Regions from separate parts of the Streptomyces sp. 4N124 genome, predicted to be linked through region 1. Evidence: riboswitches for the same ligand, from Rfam matches in the RefSeq annotation. Region 1 holds a riboswitch; each other region holds the start of a gene.
The links. Region 1 has a riboswitch for cyclic di-AMP ahead of ACTWQO_RS27940 (transglycosylase family protein). Riboswitches for the same ligand answer to the same signal wherever they lie in the genome.
Positions count from the first base shown of each region.

Region 2: it holds a riboswitch for cyclic di-AMP, as region 1 does, so the genes downstream of both, ACTWQO_RS24350 (transglycosylase SLT domain-containing protein) here and ACTWQO_RS27940 (transglycosylase family protein) in region 1, are expected to answer to the same signal.
Region 3: it holds a riboswitch for cyclic di-AMP, as region 1 does, so the genes downstream of both, ACTWQO_RS22370 (M23 family metallopeptidase) here and ACTWQO_RS27940 (transglycosylase family protein) in region 1, are expected to answer to the same signal.
Region 4: it holds a riboswitch for cyclic di-AMP, as region 1 does, so the genes downstream of both, ACTWQO_RS35685 (LysM peptidoglycan-binding domain-containing M23 family metallopeptidase) here and ACTWQO_RS27940 (transglycosylase family protein) in region 1, are expected to answer to the same signal.

Region 1 covers NZ_JBQQBS010000031.1:26,027-30,209, forward strand. Annotated here, with positions in the region: gene ACTWQO_RS27930 (cytochrome P450 family protein) at 1-598, shown strand, start outside; gene ACTWQO_RS27935 (LysM peptidoglycan-binding domain-containing protein) at 1,139-2,119, shown strand; cyclic di-AMP (ydaO/yuaA leader) riboswitch at 2,309-2,491, shown strand; gene ACTWQO_RS27940 (transglycosylase family protein) at 2,495-3,196, shown strand; gene eno (phosphopyruvate hydratase) at 3,535-4,183, shown strand, end outside.
Region 2 covers NZ_JBQQBS010000024.1:121,502-125,684, forward strand. Annotated here, with positions in the region: gene fahA (fumarylacetoacetase) at 1-6, opposite strand, end outside; gene ACTWQO_RS24345 (HAD family hydrolase) at 305-1,117, shown strand; gene ACTWQO_RS24350 (transglycosylase SLT domain-containing protein) at 1,121-1,603, opposite strand; cyclic di-AMP (ydaO/yuaA leader) riboswitch at 1,607-1,769, opposite strand; gene ACTWQO_RS24355 (CocE/NonD family hydrolase) at 2,052-4,043, opposite strand.
Region 3 covers NZ_JBQQBS010000021.1:113,618-117,800, reverse strand. Annotated here, with positions in the region: gene ACTWQO_RS22380 (HPr family phosphocarrier protein) at 168-449, shown strand; gene ACTWQO_RS22375 (GntR family transcriptional regulator) at 565-1,260, opposite strand; gene ACTWQO_RS22370 (M23 family metallopeptidase) at 1,449-2,207, opposite strand; cyclic di-AMP (ydaO/yuaA leader) riboswitch at 2,221-2,387, opposite strand; gene ACTWQO_RS22365 (M16 family metallopeptidase) at 2,601-3,989, opposite strand; gene ACTWQO_RS22360 (M16 family metallopeptidase) at 3,986-4,183, opposite strand, start outside.
Region 4 covers NZ_JBQQBS010000048.1:42,858-47,040, forward strand. Annotated here, with positions in the region: gene ACTWQO_RS35675 (TetR/AcrR family transcriptional regulator) at 1-167, shown strand, start outside; gene ACTWQO_RS35680 (SGNH/GDSL hydrolase family protein) at 201-986, opposite strand; gene ACTWQO_RS35685 (LysM peptidoglycan-binding domain-containing M23 family metallopeptidase) at 1,221-2,186, opposite strand; cyclic di-AMP (ydaO/yuaA leader) riboswitch at 2,191-2,355, opposite strand; gene ACTWQO_RS35690 (alpha-galactosidase) at 2,653-4,183, opposite strand, start outside.

The sequences.
Region 1 (4,183 bases):
CGGTCTCATCCGCGCCTCCGACCACGGCGAGCACCTCACCGAGAACGAGGCCGCGGCGATGGCCTTCATCCTCCTGTTCGCCGGCTTCGAGACGACCGTCAACCTCATCGGGAACGGCACGTACGCCCTCCTCACCCACCCCGAGCAGCGAGCCCGCCTCCAGAGGTCCCTTGCCGCCCACGACACCGCCCTCCTGGAAACCGGCGTCGAGGAACTCCTGCGCTACGACGGCCCCGTGGAACTCGCCACCTGGCGGTTCGCCACCGAGCCGCTCACCGTCGGCGGGCAGCACATCGCGCCGGGCGACCCCGTCCTCGTCGTCCTCGCCGCGGCCGACCGGGACCCGGAGCGGTTCGCCGACCCCGACGTCCTCGACCTCGGCCGCCGTGACAACCAACACCTCGGATACGGCCACGGCATCCACTACTGCCTCGGCGCCCCACTCGCCCGCCTGGAAGGCCAGACCGCCCTCGCCACACTCCTCACCCGCCTCCCCGACCTGCGACTCGCGGTGGATTCCACCGATCTGAGATGGCGCGGCGGCCTCATCATGCGCGGACTGCGCACACTGCCGGTCGAGTTCACACCGCCGGGCTGAATGCTTGCCGGTCGCATTCGCGGCCCCGGGCTGAATGCTTGCCGGTCGCGTTCACGCCTCCCGCCTGATGGCCTGCCGGTGGAGTTCGCGGCGGCGGGCTGGTGGTTTGCGGTCGTGTTCACGCCTTCCGGCTGAATGCTTGCCGGTGGAGTTCGCGGCGGCGGGCTGGTGGCTTGCGGTCGTGTTCACGCCTTCCGGTTGAATGCTTGCCGGTGGAGTTCGCGCCGCCCGGTTGAATGCTTGCCGGTCGTGTTCGCGGCGCCGGGCTGGTGGCTTGCCGGTGGAGTTCACGCCACCGGGCCGGTGGCCTGCCGGTCGTGTCACGCCATCCCGCTGATGACTTGCCCGTCGAGTTCGCGCCACCTGGCCAACTCGCCTCACCTGCGCAAAGGTGACACGCACTCATGTCTGTGATCTTCACGTGATCTACGCGGCATTAACTTGTGACAAGTGAGGGGCTGCCTATACGTTCACGGATCAGCGCGGCCCCTCAGCCCCACCCGCCGCGCCGGTCCCTGCTGTCTCGCGAAAGGCCCCCGCATGCTCTCCGGGAACGGTCGTCACCGTCGCCCCCGTCAGGCCCCGGCCCTGCTCGTCGCGGCCGGAGTGACCGGCTCCGCCATCGCCATCCCCCTCCTCGGTGCGAGCGGCGCGAGCGCGGCCGACGGCAGCACCTGGGACAAGGTCGCGGAGTGCGAGAGCGGCGGCGCCTGGAGCGCCAACAGCGGCAACGGGTTCTTCGGCGGGCTGCAGTTGCCCCAGGAGGACTGGGAGCAGTACGGCGGCCTCGACTACGCCCCGAGCGCCGACCAGGCCAGCCGTTCCCAGCAGATAGCCGTCGCCGAGAAGATCCTCGCGGACCAGGGCGCCGGCGCGTGGCCCGCCTGCGGACTGCTCCACGGCCTCGGTGAGGACTCCCGCTCGGCGAACGTCGACACGGGCCTGGCGGGCGAGGCATCGGCCGAACCGTCCACCTCGCCCGACACTTCCTCCGACTCATCCGGTTTGTCCGACTCACCTGAGTCACCTGAGTCATCCTCTTCGGAGTCGTCCCCCTCCGCTTCCCCTTCCTCGTCCTCCCCTTCGCCGTCCTCCCCGTCTCCGTCTGACGAGCCGTCGGATGCGGCGGACAACTCGGCCAAGTCAGACACATCCCCCGATTCCAGCCCGAGTGCCTCGCAGGATTCCGCCAGCCCTTCCGCGGGTCCCGTCGAGGGTGACGATACGGGCAAGTCGGGCCAGAGTGGCGGCTCTTCGTACCTTACGGACACCGGAACCGGAACCGGCAAACATCGGGGCGTCAGCGCGGACGAGGCCGAGAGTGACGTACGTACCGACACCTCCGGCCGTCACGCCACCTACAGCGTCCGCACCGGGGACACTCTCGCGACCATCGCCGACTCCCTTGAGCTGAACGGCGGATGGCGGGCGCTCTACACCGAGAACCAGGGAACCATCGGTACCGACCCGGACCTCATCATCCCCGGTCAGACCCTCGAAGTCGGTATCGAAACGGGCTAAATCCAACGGTAGTTGACGCCCTGCTTCGCGCTGAATGTCCGGTTTAGTGAAAGTGTGGGATGAGTCTCAGAAGCCCTGATCGTCTTTGAAATTCCACGGATCGCGTGTCTACGGTCATCACCGCTCGCCAACACGAGCCCCGGCTGCCACAACGCCGAATCCTGCCAGTGGCCGCACGGGAACAGTCGTCGCTTAACAGCGCCGTAGGCAGGAGCGGGGGACCCAAGGTAAGCGCCGCGCCGGTCAGTTGACCGAGCGGCTTGGGGTGAAGCCGTGCCCCGTACGGGACGAAAGCCTCGTACGAGACATGGCCGGGCAACTCAACCGGCCCGAACCCGACAGCTCACCTCGCAGGCGTCGGTGAGGGGATCAATCATGCTGTTTTCCGGCAAGGGCAAGCACCGCCGTCCGTCCAAGGCCACTCGTGCCATCGCCATCGCCGGTGTCACCGGTGCCGCCGTCGCCGCCCCGCTGATGGCGGCCGGCAACGCCTCCGCCGCCACCGCCTCCGAGTGGGACGCCGTCGCCCAGTGCGAGGCCGGCGGCAACTGGTCCATCAACACCGGCAACGGCTACTACGGCGGTCTGCAGTTCTCCGCCTCCACCTGGGCCGCGTACGGCGGCACGCAGTACGCCGCCACCGCCGACCAGGCCTCCAAGGCCCAGCAGATCGCGATAGCCGAGAAGGTCCTCGCGGGCCAGGGCAAGGGTGCCTGGCCGAACTGCGGCACCGGCCTGTCGAGCGCCTCGTACAACGGCTCCGGCGCCTCGTCGAGCGGTTCCTCGCAGAACCAGAGCAGCGAGAGCACCACGCGCTCCAGCGAGCAGCAGTCGGCCTCCCGCTCCGCCGAGCGCCCCGCCGCCGAGCAGAGCACCAAGAAGACCGTCACCACCCCGACCGGCAAGAAGGTCAAGAAGGGCGACGGCGAGTACAAGGTCGTCAAGGGCGACACCCTCAGCACCATCGCCGAGGAGCACGACGTCAAGGGCGGCTGGGACAAGGTGTTCCAGCTGAACAAGGACATCGTCGAGGATGCCGACCTCATCTACCCGGGTCAGCAGCTGCACCTCAAGTGATCTTGCCTTCACGGGCAGAACACGGCTGAACCACAGCTCCCTCACATCCGTGGTCTATGTATTGAAGGCCTCGTGAGGGTCCCCCCGTCCCCACGGGCTCCCCGTCCCCGGTGCGTCATTCCCCCGTACGCACCGGGGCGGGGCTTTTTTCTGCCCCGAGTCGGCCCCGCGTCGGCCCCACGTCCGCCCCACTTTTTGTTCCGTTCAGAAACAATTTGCTCTCGGTTCTGTCCATCGGGTGGGTGACCCGGTGGCCGATCGCCCGGAGCCGGTTAGGCTCATCTCGCAGAGCCGCTGCGGTCCTGCTAAACCGCGTCACATCCACGAAGGAGATGCTCGTGCCGTCCATCGACGTCGTCGTAGCCCGGGAAATCCTGGACTCCCGAGGCAACCCCACGGTCGAGGTCGAGGTCGGCCTCGACGACGGCAGCACGGGTCGTGCCGCCGTTCCGTCCGGTGCGTCCACCGGCGCCTTCGAGGCCATCGAGCTGCGTGACGGCGACCCCAACCGTTACCAGGGCAAGGGTGTCGAGAAGGCCGTCCTCGCCGTCATCGAGCAGATCGGCCCGGAGCTGGTCGGCTACGACGCCACCGAGCAGCGCCTGATCGACCAGGCGATGTTCGACCTGGACGCCACCGACAACAAGGGCTCGCTCGGCGCCAACGCCATCCTCGGCGTCTCCCTCGCCGTCGCGCACGCCGCCTCCGAGGCCAGTGACCTCCCGCTCTTCCGCTACCTGGGCGGCCCGAACGCGCACCTGCTGCCGGTGCCGATGATGAACATCCTGAACGGCGGCTCGCACGCCGACTCCAACGTGGACATCCAGGAGTTCATGATCGCCCCGATCGGCGCGGAGACCTTCTCCGAGGCCCTGCGCTGGGGCGCCGAGGTCTACCACACGCTCAAGAAGGTGCTGAAGACCAAGGGCCTGTCCACCGGCCTCGGCGACGAGGGCGGCTTCGCCCCGAACCTGGAGTCCAACCGCG
Region 2 (4,183 bases), on a different contig from region 1:
GGGCATGGGTGCTGCCTCGCTCTCGTGCGGTCCGTATACCAGGTGTGTCATGTGGTCGCGGCACACGTTACGGGGGCGAGGCCTGCTACGGCAGCCGCAGGTCAGCGACGTCGCCGAAGCCGTTCCGGACGGCGGGGGCGGTCTTCTGGAGGTGCCTTGGGGAAGGAGACGTCACGGCGTCACGGTGTCATTCGCTCCGGGGGCGTCCCGAGGGAGTGAAACGGGGACTCTCCGGCCCAAGTCACCGTAGGAGGCGTCCTGTTCGCGTCGAGTCGGTCGGGCTTTCTGTCCGTATTCTCTGATCATGGCCGCACCCATCGCATATTCACTCATCGCCACTGATCTGGACGGCACCCTGCTCCGGGGCGACGACACGCTCTCCGACCGGTCGCTCGCCGCGCTTGCGCAGGTGACGGCGTTCGGCGCCCGGCACTTGGTGGTGACGGGGCGGCCGGCCCCGAGGGTGCGGCCGTTGCTCGACATCCTCGGCAGCGAGGGGCTCGCGGTGTGCGGACAGGGCGCGCAGGTGTACGACGCCGGCGCGGACCGTCTGCTGTGGTCCGTCACGCTGGACCGGGAGCTGGCCGAGACCGCGCTCGGCAAGATCGAGGCGGAGATCGGGCAGGTGTACGCAGCCGTCGACCAGGACGGCGTCGACGGGCTCACGCTCATCGAACCGGGGTACCTGATGCCCCACCCGACCCTGCCCGCCGTACGCGTGGGGCGCCGCGACGACCTGTGGTGCGCGCCCATCAGCAAGGTGCTGCTGCGTCATCCCGCCCTGTCCGACGATGAGTTGGCGGCGACGGCGCGCGCGGTGGTGGGTTCACTCGCGACGGTCACCATGTCGGGGCCCGGGACCGTCGAACTCCAGCCATGCGGGGTGACCAAGGCGACCGGTCTCGCGCTGGCCGCCGAGCATCTGGGGCTGGGACCTGGGCAGACCATCGCTTTCGGGGACATGCCCAACGACATCCCCATGCTCGACTGGGCGGCGCACGGCGTCGCCATGGCCAACGCCCATCCCGAACTCAAGGCGGTGGCCGACGAGATCACCCTGTCGAACGAGGACGACGGCATCGCCGTCGTCCTCGAACGTCTCTTCCCGACGGGGTAGTTCTCAGTACGCGCCGAAGACGTTGTCGATCGAGCCGTACCGCTGGAACGCGTAGTTGCAGGCGGCGGTGATGTTGGCGACCGGATCGTACGGGTTGTACGCGGTGCCGGCCACGTGGTAGGCCTCGAAGGTCGGGTCGATGACCTGGAGGAGGCCCTTCGACGGGGTGCCCGCGGCGGCGTTGGAGTCCCAGTTGTTGATGGCTGCCGGGTTGCCGGAGGACTCCCGCATGATGTTGCGGTAGATGCCGTCGTACGACCCGGGGATGCCGTTCTGCGCCATCACCTGGAGGGACGCGCGGATCCAGCCGTCGAGGGTGTCGGCGTAGCCCAGCGAGGTGGCGGTGGCCACGGTCGGGGTGGCCGCCGAGGCGCTGGTCGCGCCGATGACCGGCAGCGCGAGGACGGCGACGCCGGTGCCGGCGACGGCGATGGCGCGGGTGATGCGAGCGGTTCTGGTACGGCGGTGCTTACCGGCTGCAGCCATGGCGAAGTTCCTCTCCGGCGCCTGCGAGGTGAGCTGTCGGGTTCGGGCTGGGAGGTGCCCGGCCACACCCTCACGGGCATGGCTTCACCCCGAGCCGTCCCGGCACGGTGTCCGGTCCGGCGGCTTACCTGGGTCCCCCGCTCCTGCCGTGCGGTGAGTTGGTCAATGGGTCGTTCGGGCGGTGGCAGGATTCGGCGTCCGCCCGACAGGCCGGGAACGTATGCGAGAGCACATGTCCGAAACAAGTACCGGATTCACACATCGCACCTATTGACCTTGGTGTGGGGCGAATGTGCTGCTTGATCCTTTGCGGTTGCCAAGCCCAACTGGCCATGGCGAAAGGCGGATCGGCGGATGCCTGTGTGTTTTCTGTGCAGGTCGGGACGTGAGTCACGTCACGCGTGTCCGCAAGCGCGGCAAAACGGGCAATCGGACCAAGAGGGCTTTATCAACCGGCCGTTCGCGGGATGCGCTTCTCCCAGGTCCGATGGAAGAGGACTTGGCCGCCCTCCGTGCAGATCACCTCGTCGGAGGTGGTGAAGTGGTCCCCGTCGCAGCTGATCTCCGAGCGGGTGCGGACCGTGGTGTCCCAGCCCTGTTCCGGGCGGTGCAACCGGATCGACCAGTCCGAGCGGGTGCGGGCCGACAGTGGGTCCGTCTCGTCGATCGTGTACGTCTCCAGCGCGTCCTCGGTGGACTCCAGCCCGTCGGGGTACGCGCGCGTGCCGCCGTACCTCGGGTCGACCTCAAGCCGCCACGTGCCCCGCGCGACGTCCCGCACCACCAGGCGTCCGGGGCGCGGCTCGTCGAGCGTGGCGGGGAAGTTGACGCCCAGCGGCTCAGCCTGCTCGGGTTCCTCGAAACGGATATTACGGTCGAATTCGCGCTTCCGTACGGGCAGTTCGAGGAAGCTGCCCGCCGGGTCCAGGGTGAAGCCCGCCGCCGAGTCGGGCTGCGGCCAGATCCACGGCCAGTACGCGGAGGAGACGGCGAGCCGGATGCGGTGGCCGGGCGGGAAGGCGTGGCCGACGGCATTCAGCTCGAAGGTCACCTCTTCGGTGGTGCCCGGCGTCCATGGCACGGTCCGGTCGCGGCCCTGTCGTGCCGAGAGGTTCAGTGCTCCGCGCGTGACCAGGGTCGACGAGCCGTCCGGTGCTATGTCACATACCCTCGCCACGACCTGCCCCCGCGGCGCCTGGGCAGTCACCCGCAGCCCCACCCGCGCCCGCCCCAGCACCCACGTCTCCTCGGCCACCGGAAACTCGAAGCACACCGACCGCGCGTCCTCCTCCCGCTGGTCCGGCGGCAGGTCGGCATCGTTGCCGAAGGGAATGAAGCGGCCGGCGTCGACCCCGGTGTGCATCGGCGACCGTACGAGGACGGGGGCGCCCTGACAGGCGTACGTCACCGTCGTCACGTTCGGGGAGGGCAACGCGGGCTCGCCGACCCAGCGGCCGGGCAGGGTGCCGTACACCGTGGCGGGGCGGTGGGAGTCGGTGACGTAGGCGCGCAGCAGGGGCTCGGGGAGTGCGCCCCTGCCCTTCAGCCAGTGGTCCCACCAGCGCAAAGTCTCCTGGAGGAAGCCGATCGCCGGACCGGGCGACAGGCCGCGGTCCGGGTACTGGTGCGACCAGGGGCCGATCAGTCCTCGTACGCGATCGGGTGGGAGGTGCTCGACGAGCCGCAGCACGGTGTCGCGGTACGGGTCGTGCCAGCCGCCCACCGCGAGGACGGCCGCCTTGATCGCGCCGTAGTCCTCACACACGCTGCCACGGCGCCAGTAGCGGTCCCGGGTCTGGTGGGCGAGCCAGGTGTGGACGAGGGGCTGGACGGCCTCCAGGCGCTCGACCCACATCTCGCGCCAGGCGGCCTCGCCGACGTGCCGCGGATCGGGCGGCCGGGAGGAGAAGGCGAGCATGGCGGCGGCCCAGGCGTGCATGTCCACCGCGAGGACGGAACCTCCCATGTAGTGCACGTCGTTGTCATAGCGATCGTCCGTCGAACAGACGGTCACGATCGCCTTGAGCGGCTCGGGCGCGAGGGCCGCGATCTGGAGGGAGTTGAAGCCGCCCCAGGAGATGCCGAACATGCCCACCTTGCCGTCGCACCAGGGCTGCGCCGCCAGCCAGTTGACCACCTCGACCCCGTCGGCCAGCTCCGTCACCGCGTACTCGTCGCCCGGGACGCCCTCACTGTTGCCGTGCCCGCGCACATCGACCCGGACGGAGGCGTAGCCGTGGCCCGCGTACCAGGGGTGGCGCTGGAAGTCGCGGGGAGCGGTCCAGTCGGTCAGGCGGTACGGAAGGTATTCGAGGAGCGCCGGTACGGGCTCGTCGGTGAGCGGGCGCCACGCGCGCGCGTAGAGCAGGGTCCCGTCCGACAAGGGGATACGGAGGTCCTCATGAGTCGTCTCGTAGGGGAAGGACGTACGGATGTTCATGGACACACCTCCCTACTTCCGGGTAAGTCGATAGATATCCATTCTTTTCAGATGATCGAAAACATACCGGTCGTGATCCGATACCGCCCGTGCTGCACGGGTGGGTGGGCATCGGTGATCGAAAGGTGACCGGATACGCT
Region 3 (4,183 bases), on a different contig from region 1:
ACGGCTCGCGTACGACAACGGCGCGAGGCAGTCTGTGGAGGACGGGAGTCGGGCCGAGGCCGCGGTCCGACGGCACTTCAAGGACGGGACGCAGGACCGTTCCGGCCTTGCTTCACGATATGGGAAACTGGTCTAGACAACCCTGAACACCTGAAGGGCAGCATCACATGGCTGAGCGCCGCGTCAACGTCGGCTGGGCCGAGGGTCTCCACGCCCGCCCCGCCTCCATCTTCGTCCGGGCCGCCACGGCCGCAGGGGTCCCCGTGACGATCGCCAAGGCCGACGGCAACCCCGTCAACGCGGCCTCCATGCTGGCTGTCCTCGGGCTCGGCGCCCAGGGCGGCGAGGAGATCGTGCTCGCCTCCGACGCCGAGGGCGCGGACGTCGCCCTCGACCGGCTGGCGAAGCTGGTCGCCGAGGGGCTCGAGGAGCTTCCCGAGACCGTCTGAGAAGCACAATTGAAGGGCTCGTCCGAATTTCCGGGCGAGCCCTTCGCATTTTCCGATCGCGGGCAGCAGAAATAATCCCCCGCGAATTAGACCCTCTTTGTATACGGCTCTTGTGTTAATGCCGCAGGCTCGTCATGTTTACGGCATGTTGCGAGTTCCTCACACGCTCCGTGCGCTCTCCCTGGACACCGAACCGCAGCCGGTGCACGACCGTCGAGCGCTCCGTGTGCTGCGCCGTGACCGCCCGCGCGCGCTCGCCGTCGCCGCGCGCCACCGCGTCGACGATCGCGCCGTGCTCCGCCCAGGACTCCACGGGGTTGGCCGGCGCCTCCACGGCGTACATCCAGGCGATCTTGTGCCGCAACTGGGTCAGCATCGAGGTCAGCGCGGGGCTGCCGGAGGCCTGGGCGAGCGTCTCGTGGAACCAGCCGCCCAGGGAGCGCAGATCCTCGCTGTTGCCCCTCCTGGCCCGCTCCTGCCCCAGCCTGACCAGGCCCCGCAGCACCTTGAGATGCGCCTCGGTGCGCCGCTGGGCGGCCCGGGAGGCGCCGAGCGGCTCCAGGAGCATGCGCATCTCCAGCAGGTCCGCGGCCTCCTGCTCGGTCGGTTCCGCGACGCACGCGCCCGCGTGCCGCCGGGTCACCACGAACCCCTCGGCCTCCAGCGTGCGCAGGGCCTCACGGACGGGGACGCGCGAGACGCCGTAGCGGCGCGCCAGGAGTTCCTCGGTGAGCCGGCTGCCGCGCTCGTAGACACCGGCGACGATGTCGTCCCGGATCGCCGTGCATACCGAGTGCGCCGGAATACGCATGACCGACCTCCGCTTTAATCCCCGTGAAACGTCGACGATTGACGCGTGTTCAGTGACTCTATGGCAATGAGCCGGAATTTCCGATGGCGGGCCGGAATCCATGGATATTTTTTGGACAGCCGGGGGTATGAAAGGCCGAAAGCCCCGGCTCGGGGAGCCGGGGCCTGGGGGCGCGGAGGGGTCTGCCGTCAGACGTTCACGCCGTGCGAGCGCAGGTAGGCGACGGGGTCCATGTCGGAGCCGTACTCCGCGGTCGTACGGGCCTCGAAGTGCAGATGCGCCCCGGTGACGTTGCCGGTCGCGCCGGAGAGCCCTATCTGCTGGCCAGGGGTGACGCTCTGGCCCACCGAGACGCCGATGGACGACAGGTGGCCGTACTGGGTGTACGTGCCGTCGTTCATCTTGATCACGACCTGGTTGCCGTACGAGCCCTCCCAGCCCGCCTCGACGACGGTGCCGCGGCCGACCGCGTGGACGGAGCTGCCGCTCGCGGCGTGGAAGTCGACGCCGGTGTGGCTGCCGGAGGACCACACGGAGCCGCCGGCTCCGTAGCCGGTGGAGACGTACGAGCCGGTGATCGGCAGGACGTAGCTGTTGAGGCGCTTGCGCTCGGCCTCGCGGGCGGCGCGCTCCTTGGCCTCGCGGGCCTGCTGCGCCCGCTCCGCAGCGGCCTTCTTCTTGGCCTCGGCGGCCTTCTTCGCGGCGGCGGCTTCTTCGGCGGCCTGCTGCTGGGCGGCGGCCTGTTCGGCGATCTGGTCGGCGGCGGCGCTGCTGAGGACCGGGATCAGGCCGGTCGTCTCGGCCGCCGGCTCGGCGGCGAGCGCGGGGGCGGCCAGGGTGCCGATGACGCCGGTGGTGGTGAGGGCCGCGACGCCCGCCGCGCGGGCGGTGGTGCGCTGGATACGGCTGGGACGGCGGTGCTTCCCGGTGGCGCGGGTGAACGCCATGTAGTGGCTGGTCCTTTCCTTCCTTCTCGCCTACCGGGTTAGCTGACGGGTTCGGAGCAGGAAGGTCTCCTACGGACCCCCTCGCGGCACGCGCGGGCGTCCGATTCACCCCAGGGACTACGTTGGTGGGTCCCCGGCTCCCCTGGCTCGCGCCGTGTGGGGACTCGGCGATGACTGTCCGGTGCCGCGGGTGCGGCGCAGTGCCTGACGGACAGCCCGGAAGACGCTAAACGGGACATCTTTCAATCCCCAAACGGATCACGGCTTTTGTAGCGCATGCCACAGGCCAGACAGGCAACCTCTCCCGTAATTCGGACATAAGGGAGCCCCGGTGACGCTTCCGTCACCGGGGCTCCACGCGCGCGTAGGCCGAGTGTTCGCCTCTGGGCGGCTCTACTCGGCGGACACGACGGTGACTTGGCCGATGCCGAGGGCCTCCACCGGCTCCTTGATCTGCGCCGCGTCGCCCACGAGCACCGTCACCAGACGGTCCACCGGGAAGGCGCGTACGGCAGCCGCGGTGGCCTCGACGGTGCCGGTCGCGGCGAGTTCCCGGTACAGCGTGGCCTGGTAGTCGTCCGGCAGGTACTGCTCCACCTGGTCGGCCAGTGTGCTGGCGACGGCCGCGGCGGTCTCGTACTTCAGCGGCGCCACACCGACCAGGTTCTGTACGGCGACATCGCGCTCGGCGTCGGTGAGCCCGTCGGCGGCGAGCGTCCGCAGCACCGTCCACAGGTCCTGGAGGGCGGGGCCGGTGTTCGGGGTGTCGACGGAGCCGCTGATGGCGAGCATCCCGGCGCCCGAGCCGTCCGGGGCGGACCTGAGGACCTGCCCGAACGCCCGCACTCCGTAGGTGTAGCCCTTCTCCTCGCGCAGGACACGGTCCAGCCGGGAGGTGAGGGTGCCGCCGAGGCAGTAGGTGCCGAGCACCTGGGCGGGCCACACGCGGTCGTGGCGGTCGACACCGACACGGCCGATGAGCAGCTGCGTCTGGACGGCGCCGGGGCGGTCCACGATGACGACGCGACCGGTGTCGTCGGCGGTCACCGGCGGCACCGGGCGCGGCTGCGCGGGTGAGCCGGTCCAGGCGCCGATCGTCTCGCCGAGCAGCGCGTCCAGGTCGATGCCGGTGAGGTCGCCGACGACCACGGCGGTGGCCGTGGCGGGACGCACATGCTTCTCGTAGAAGGTGCGTACGGCCGCGGAGTCGATGTTCTCGACCGTGTCCTCGGTGCCCTGGCGCGGACGCGACATGCGTGAGCCGGCCGGGAAGAGCTCCTTGGACAGCTCCTTGGCGGCCCGGCGGGAGGGGTTGGCCAGCTCGTGCGGGATCTCGTCGAGGCGGTTGCGGACGAGCCGTTCGACCTCGCTGTCGGCGAAGGCGGGCGCCCTGAGGGCGTCGGCGAGCAGGCCGAGCGCCTTGGACAGCCGTGAGACCGGGACCTCCAGGCTGAGCCGGACGCCGGGGTGGTCGGCGTGCGAGTCGAGGGTGGCTCCGCAGCGCTCCAGCTCGGCGGCGAACTCCTCGGCGGAGTACTTGTCGGTGCCCTCGGAGAAGGCCCGCGCCATGATCGTGGCGACACCGTCGAGTCCGGCCGGTTCGGCCTCCAGCGGCGCGTCGAGGAGCACCTCCACGGCGACGACCTGCTGGCCGGGGCGGTGGCAGCGCAGGACCGTGACGCCGTTGTCGAGGGTCCCGCGCGTGGGGGCCGGGAACGCCCACGGCCTGGCCTCGCCGGCCCGGGGCTCGGGGTGGAATTCCATAGCGGCGAGCTCGGTCACTTGGCCGCCTCCTCGTTCTCGTCGGTGGCTTCCACGGTCGCCGCGGACTCCAGGTCTTCGGTGGGTTCCTCGACGGTCTCCGTGGGGACGGTCGGCTCGTAGACGAGCACCGCGCGGTTGTCGGGCCGCAGGCGGGCCTTGGCGACCTCCTGGACCTCCTCGGCGGTCACCTCGAGCACCCGCCCGACGGCGGT
Region 4 (4,183 bases), on a different contig from region 1:
CCATCGGCACGGCCCTGCGCCTCACGGCCCTCCTCGATGGACTCGCCGTACAGATGACCGCCTACACCGGAGCGGTGTCACGCGCGCGGGCGCAGGAATGGGTGGATGACGCTCTCGCCCGCGAACTGGGGCTGGAGCGGGAGGCGTTCACGGCGTCGGGGCGGTGAGCCTGGCCGCCCACCGCCCCTCGATCCACAAGCTCAGGCCACAGACGCGATCCGCTCCTTGATGTCGTCCGGCGACAGCGTGCCCTTCGCCGTCACATGGTCGCCCGACGACTCCCCGCGCAACCGCCGCCCGATCCACGGCACCAGATACTCGCGCGCCCAGTGGACGTCGTCCCGCCGCACTTCGAGGGTGCCGCGCGGCGGCAGCGGGGGCCAGGGCTGCTCGGGGTCGGCCGGGATATCAAGCCCGAGGACCTGGCCCGCGCGCAGCGCCACGCGCGTGTGCCCCTCGGCCGAGAGGTGGAGCCGGTCGTCGTCCCAGGCCCGCCGGTCCTGAATGGTCTTCAGGGACCACAGGTCGAGTACCGGGCAGCCGTACCGGTCGGCGACGGCCCGGACATGCCCGTTGTAGGTGGCGATCTTGCCGCGCAGATGCTTCAGCACCGGGACGCCCCGGGTGTCGAAGCCGGTCGTCACCATGACGGTGCCGACGGCCGAGGTGAGCCGGACGATCGCCCGCTCGAAGCGCTCGGCGACCTCGTCGGGGTCGGTTCCGGGCCGGATGATGTCGTTGCCGCCCGCACAGAACGAGACCAGGTCCGGGGCGAGTTCGGCGGCCCGCGGGAGTTGGTCGGCCACGATCTGGTCGAGGAGTCTGCCGCGCACGGCAAGGTTGGTGTACTCGAAGTCGCCCTCCGGCCGCCGGTCCGCGAGCAGTACCGCGAATCGGTCGGCCCAGCCGACGAACGCCCCGTCGGGGCCGGGGTCGCCGACGCCCTCGGTGAAGCTGTCCCCCACCGCCACGTACGACCCGATCACTGATCTGATGTCATTCTTCGAATCGTCTGCCACGTCGGCCCATGATTCACCTTCGGATGTGAGCTACGCGACCGTAGGAAGGGGTTGACGGACGGTGAGATAAGCCACTCCTAAAGTGTTCGCCAACTCAGGAATATGTCCCGACCGTGGTTACCGCACAGCCAACACCGAAGGCCGGACCCGGGGATCGGGGTCCGGCCTTCGGTGGCGTGGGGGACGCTTCAGGCGCCGGTGTCAGCTGACGGAGACACCCTTCGAGCGGAGGTAGGCGACGGGGTCGACGTCCGAGCCGTAGTCCGGGGTGGTGCGGATCTCGAAGTGCAGGTGCGGGCCGGTCGAGTTGCCGGTCGAGCCGGAGAGGCCGATCTGCTGGCCCGCGGTCACGCTCTGGCCGCTGGAGACGGAGAGCGAGGACAGGTGGCCGTACTGCGCGTAGTAGCCATCGGCGAGCTTGATGACGACCTGGTTGCCGTACGAGCCGGCCCAGCCCGCGGAGACGACCGTGCCCGCGCCGACGGCCTTGAGCGGGGTGCCGCTCGGGGCGGCGAAGTCGACGCCGGTGTGGTACCCGCTGGACCACATGCTGCCCGACATGCGGTACGGGGTGCCGACGCTGGCACCGGCCACGGGGAGGGTGAAGCCGCCGGCCGTACTCGTGGTGTCGGAGGACTGGGTGGTCGCCGTGTTCGAGGACGACTTCGACGAACCAGAAGCGGACGAACCAGATGAATCAGAAGAACCGGACGACTTCGGCGAAGAAGAGGATGACGAAGACGAAGCCGACGAAGAGGACGACGACTTGGAAGAACCGGTCGTGGCCTTCTTGCCGATCGAGAGCTTCAGGCCGGGGTGGATCAGCGCCGGGTCCGAGCCGACGGCCTCACGGTTGTCCGCATAGAGCTTCTGCCAGCCACCGCTGACATTCTGCTCGTCGGCGATCTTCGAGAGGTAGTCACCGGCCCGCACCGAATAGGTCCGCACACCCGAACTCTTCGCGGCGGCGGTCTTCTCGGCAGCCTTCTTTTCGGTCTTCGGAACCGACTGAACGGCCTTTTCCGAAACCGACTTGGCGGGAGCGGCATGCGCTCCGGTGGCCCCCAGGAGCGGGAGAGCGAGCGCGGCGCCACCGGTTCCGGCGACGGCGATCGAGCGGGTGAAGCGATGACTCTTGGGACGGCGGTGCTTACCCTTCGCGGGCATGACGAATTCCTCTCCGGCGCCTACGAGGTGAGCTGTCGGGTGCGGACTGGAGATGTCCGGCCGCGCGGTGGCGACTTAACCCCTAGCCGTTCCGGAGACCGGAACAGGCGGTTGTACCTGTGGGTCCCCCGCTCCTGCCGTTCACGGGTGAGTTGAGCGGTCTCCGGGCGGCGGCAGGATTGGGCGTCCGTCCGGATTGGTGGCGAACGTAAGCGACCAAGACGCAAAGGGACAAGCAAGAGGTTCCATGGCTGCGCGTTTCTCTTGATCCCTTGCGAGAAAACCCAGTCACCCTCCGTGAATTCCGCCCCGGTCGGCGCATTCAAATCCCCTGGAAAAACACCTGAATTACGTGAACATGACGGACAACGCTCGGTCACGAATATGACGCTGCTCACGCAGCTTCTCCCCAGGACGCTTTATTCCAGAGCGAGTTGGAACGAAGATCCTAATTCGGACAGATCACTCAGATGCGACGCAGCCGGAGAACCGTCGCATCAAGGTCGCCACGCAGCCCCGTGCACAACCCGTGATGCAGCAAAACCGCACCCCGGTGAACTTCGCCCGTTTCGCGGCATTCATACGACGCTGTCGGGTCGAGGCCGCGCAGCCGCACCACCGGAACGGGTTCGCCGTAACGCTGCGCCTCGAGCCAGGCGAGGACGACGGTCTCGTCGCCGAGCACGTACTGCACCGCACTCAGCCCGCCCTGCGGCGGCCGCAGCCGGTAGACGTCGCCGCGCTGCACGAGGGGCCGGATCTCCTTGTAGAGACCCACCCAGTTCCGAGCCTCGGCCAACTCGTCGTCCGTCCACTCGGTGAGGTCACCGCCGACCCCGAGCACTCCGGCCATGGCGCTCACGAACCGGAAGCGCAGCGAGCTGACCCGGCCGTTGAGCTGGACGTTGGGGCTGTCGGTGACCCACGCGGCCATGACACGTGCCGGGTGGATCTGGCTGAAGCCGTGCTGGATGGCGAGCCGGTCGAGCGGGTCGGTGTTGTCCGAGGTCCACACCTGATCCGTACGGCTCATGATCCCGAGGTCGATCCGGCCGCCGCCGCCCGAGCAGGACTCGAAGGCGACGCCGGGGTGCGCGTCCCGCAGCCGGTCCAACAAGCCGTACAGCGCACGCACATGGTCGACCCACAACCGCTGCGGATACGCCTCTCCCGGCCAGCCCGCATCGGTGAAGCAGCGATTGAAGTCCCACTTCACATAGTCGATCGGGGCACTGGAGAGAAGCGTGTCGAGCTGCTCCCAGAGGTATTCCTGAACGTCGTCGCGGGCGAGGTTCAGTACGAGCTGATTGCGGAATTCCGTCCGCTTGCGCCCGATTTGATGCTGCACCCATTCAGGATGGGCGCGATACAGGTCGCTGTCCGGATTGACCATTTCGGGCTCGACCCAGATACCGAACTGCATACCGAGGCCGTGCACGTGGTCCGCGAGCGGCTTGAGCCCGCCGGGGAAGCGGTCGGGGTTGGGCGTCCAGTCGCCGAGCCCGGCCCGGTCGCTGGTCCGCGCCCCGAACCAGCCGTCGTCGACCACGAACAGCTCCACGCCCATGCCCGCGGCCCGTCGCGCCAGCGCCCGCTGCTGCTCCTCGGAGATCTCGAACTCGGTGGCCTCCCAGGAGTTGAAGAGCACCGGCCGGTCCTCGCCCGCGTCCGGAATGACATACGTCCGCTGGTACGCGTGCCAGGCGCGGCTCGCCCCGCCGTAGCCGGCGTCGCTCCACAGGCCGGCGAAGACGGGCGTCGTGAACGACTCGCCCGCCGCCAGTCGCAGCAGGCCCGAGTCGTCGTAACCGGCGCCGCCGGTGATCTGCACGCGCGCGTCGGCGAGTTGCGCCACGGCGATCCGCCAGGACCCGGACCAGCCGAGCGCGCAGCCATAGACCTCGCCGCGCTCCTCGGTCGCGTCGGCGTCCAGCGCGACCCAGGGCAGGTGCTGATGTCCGGTATGTCCGCGACGGCTGCCGATGACCTTCTCACCG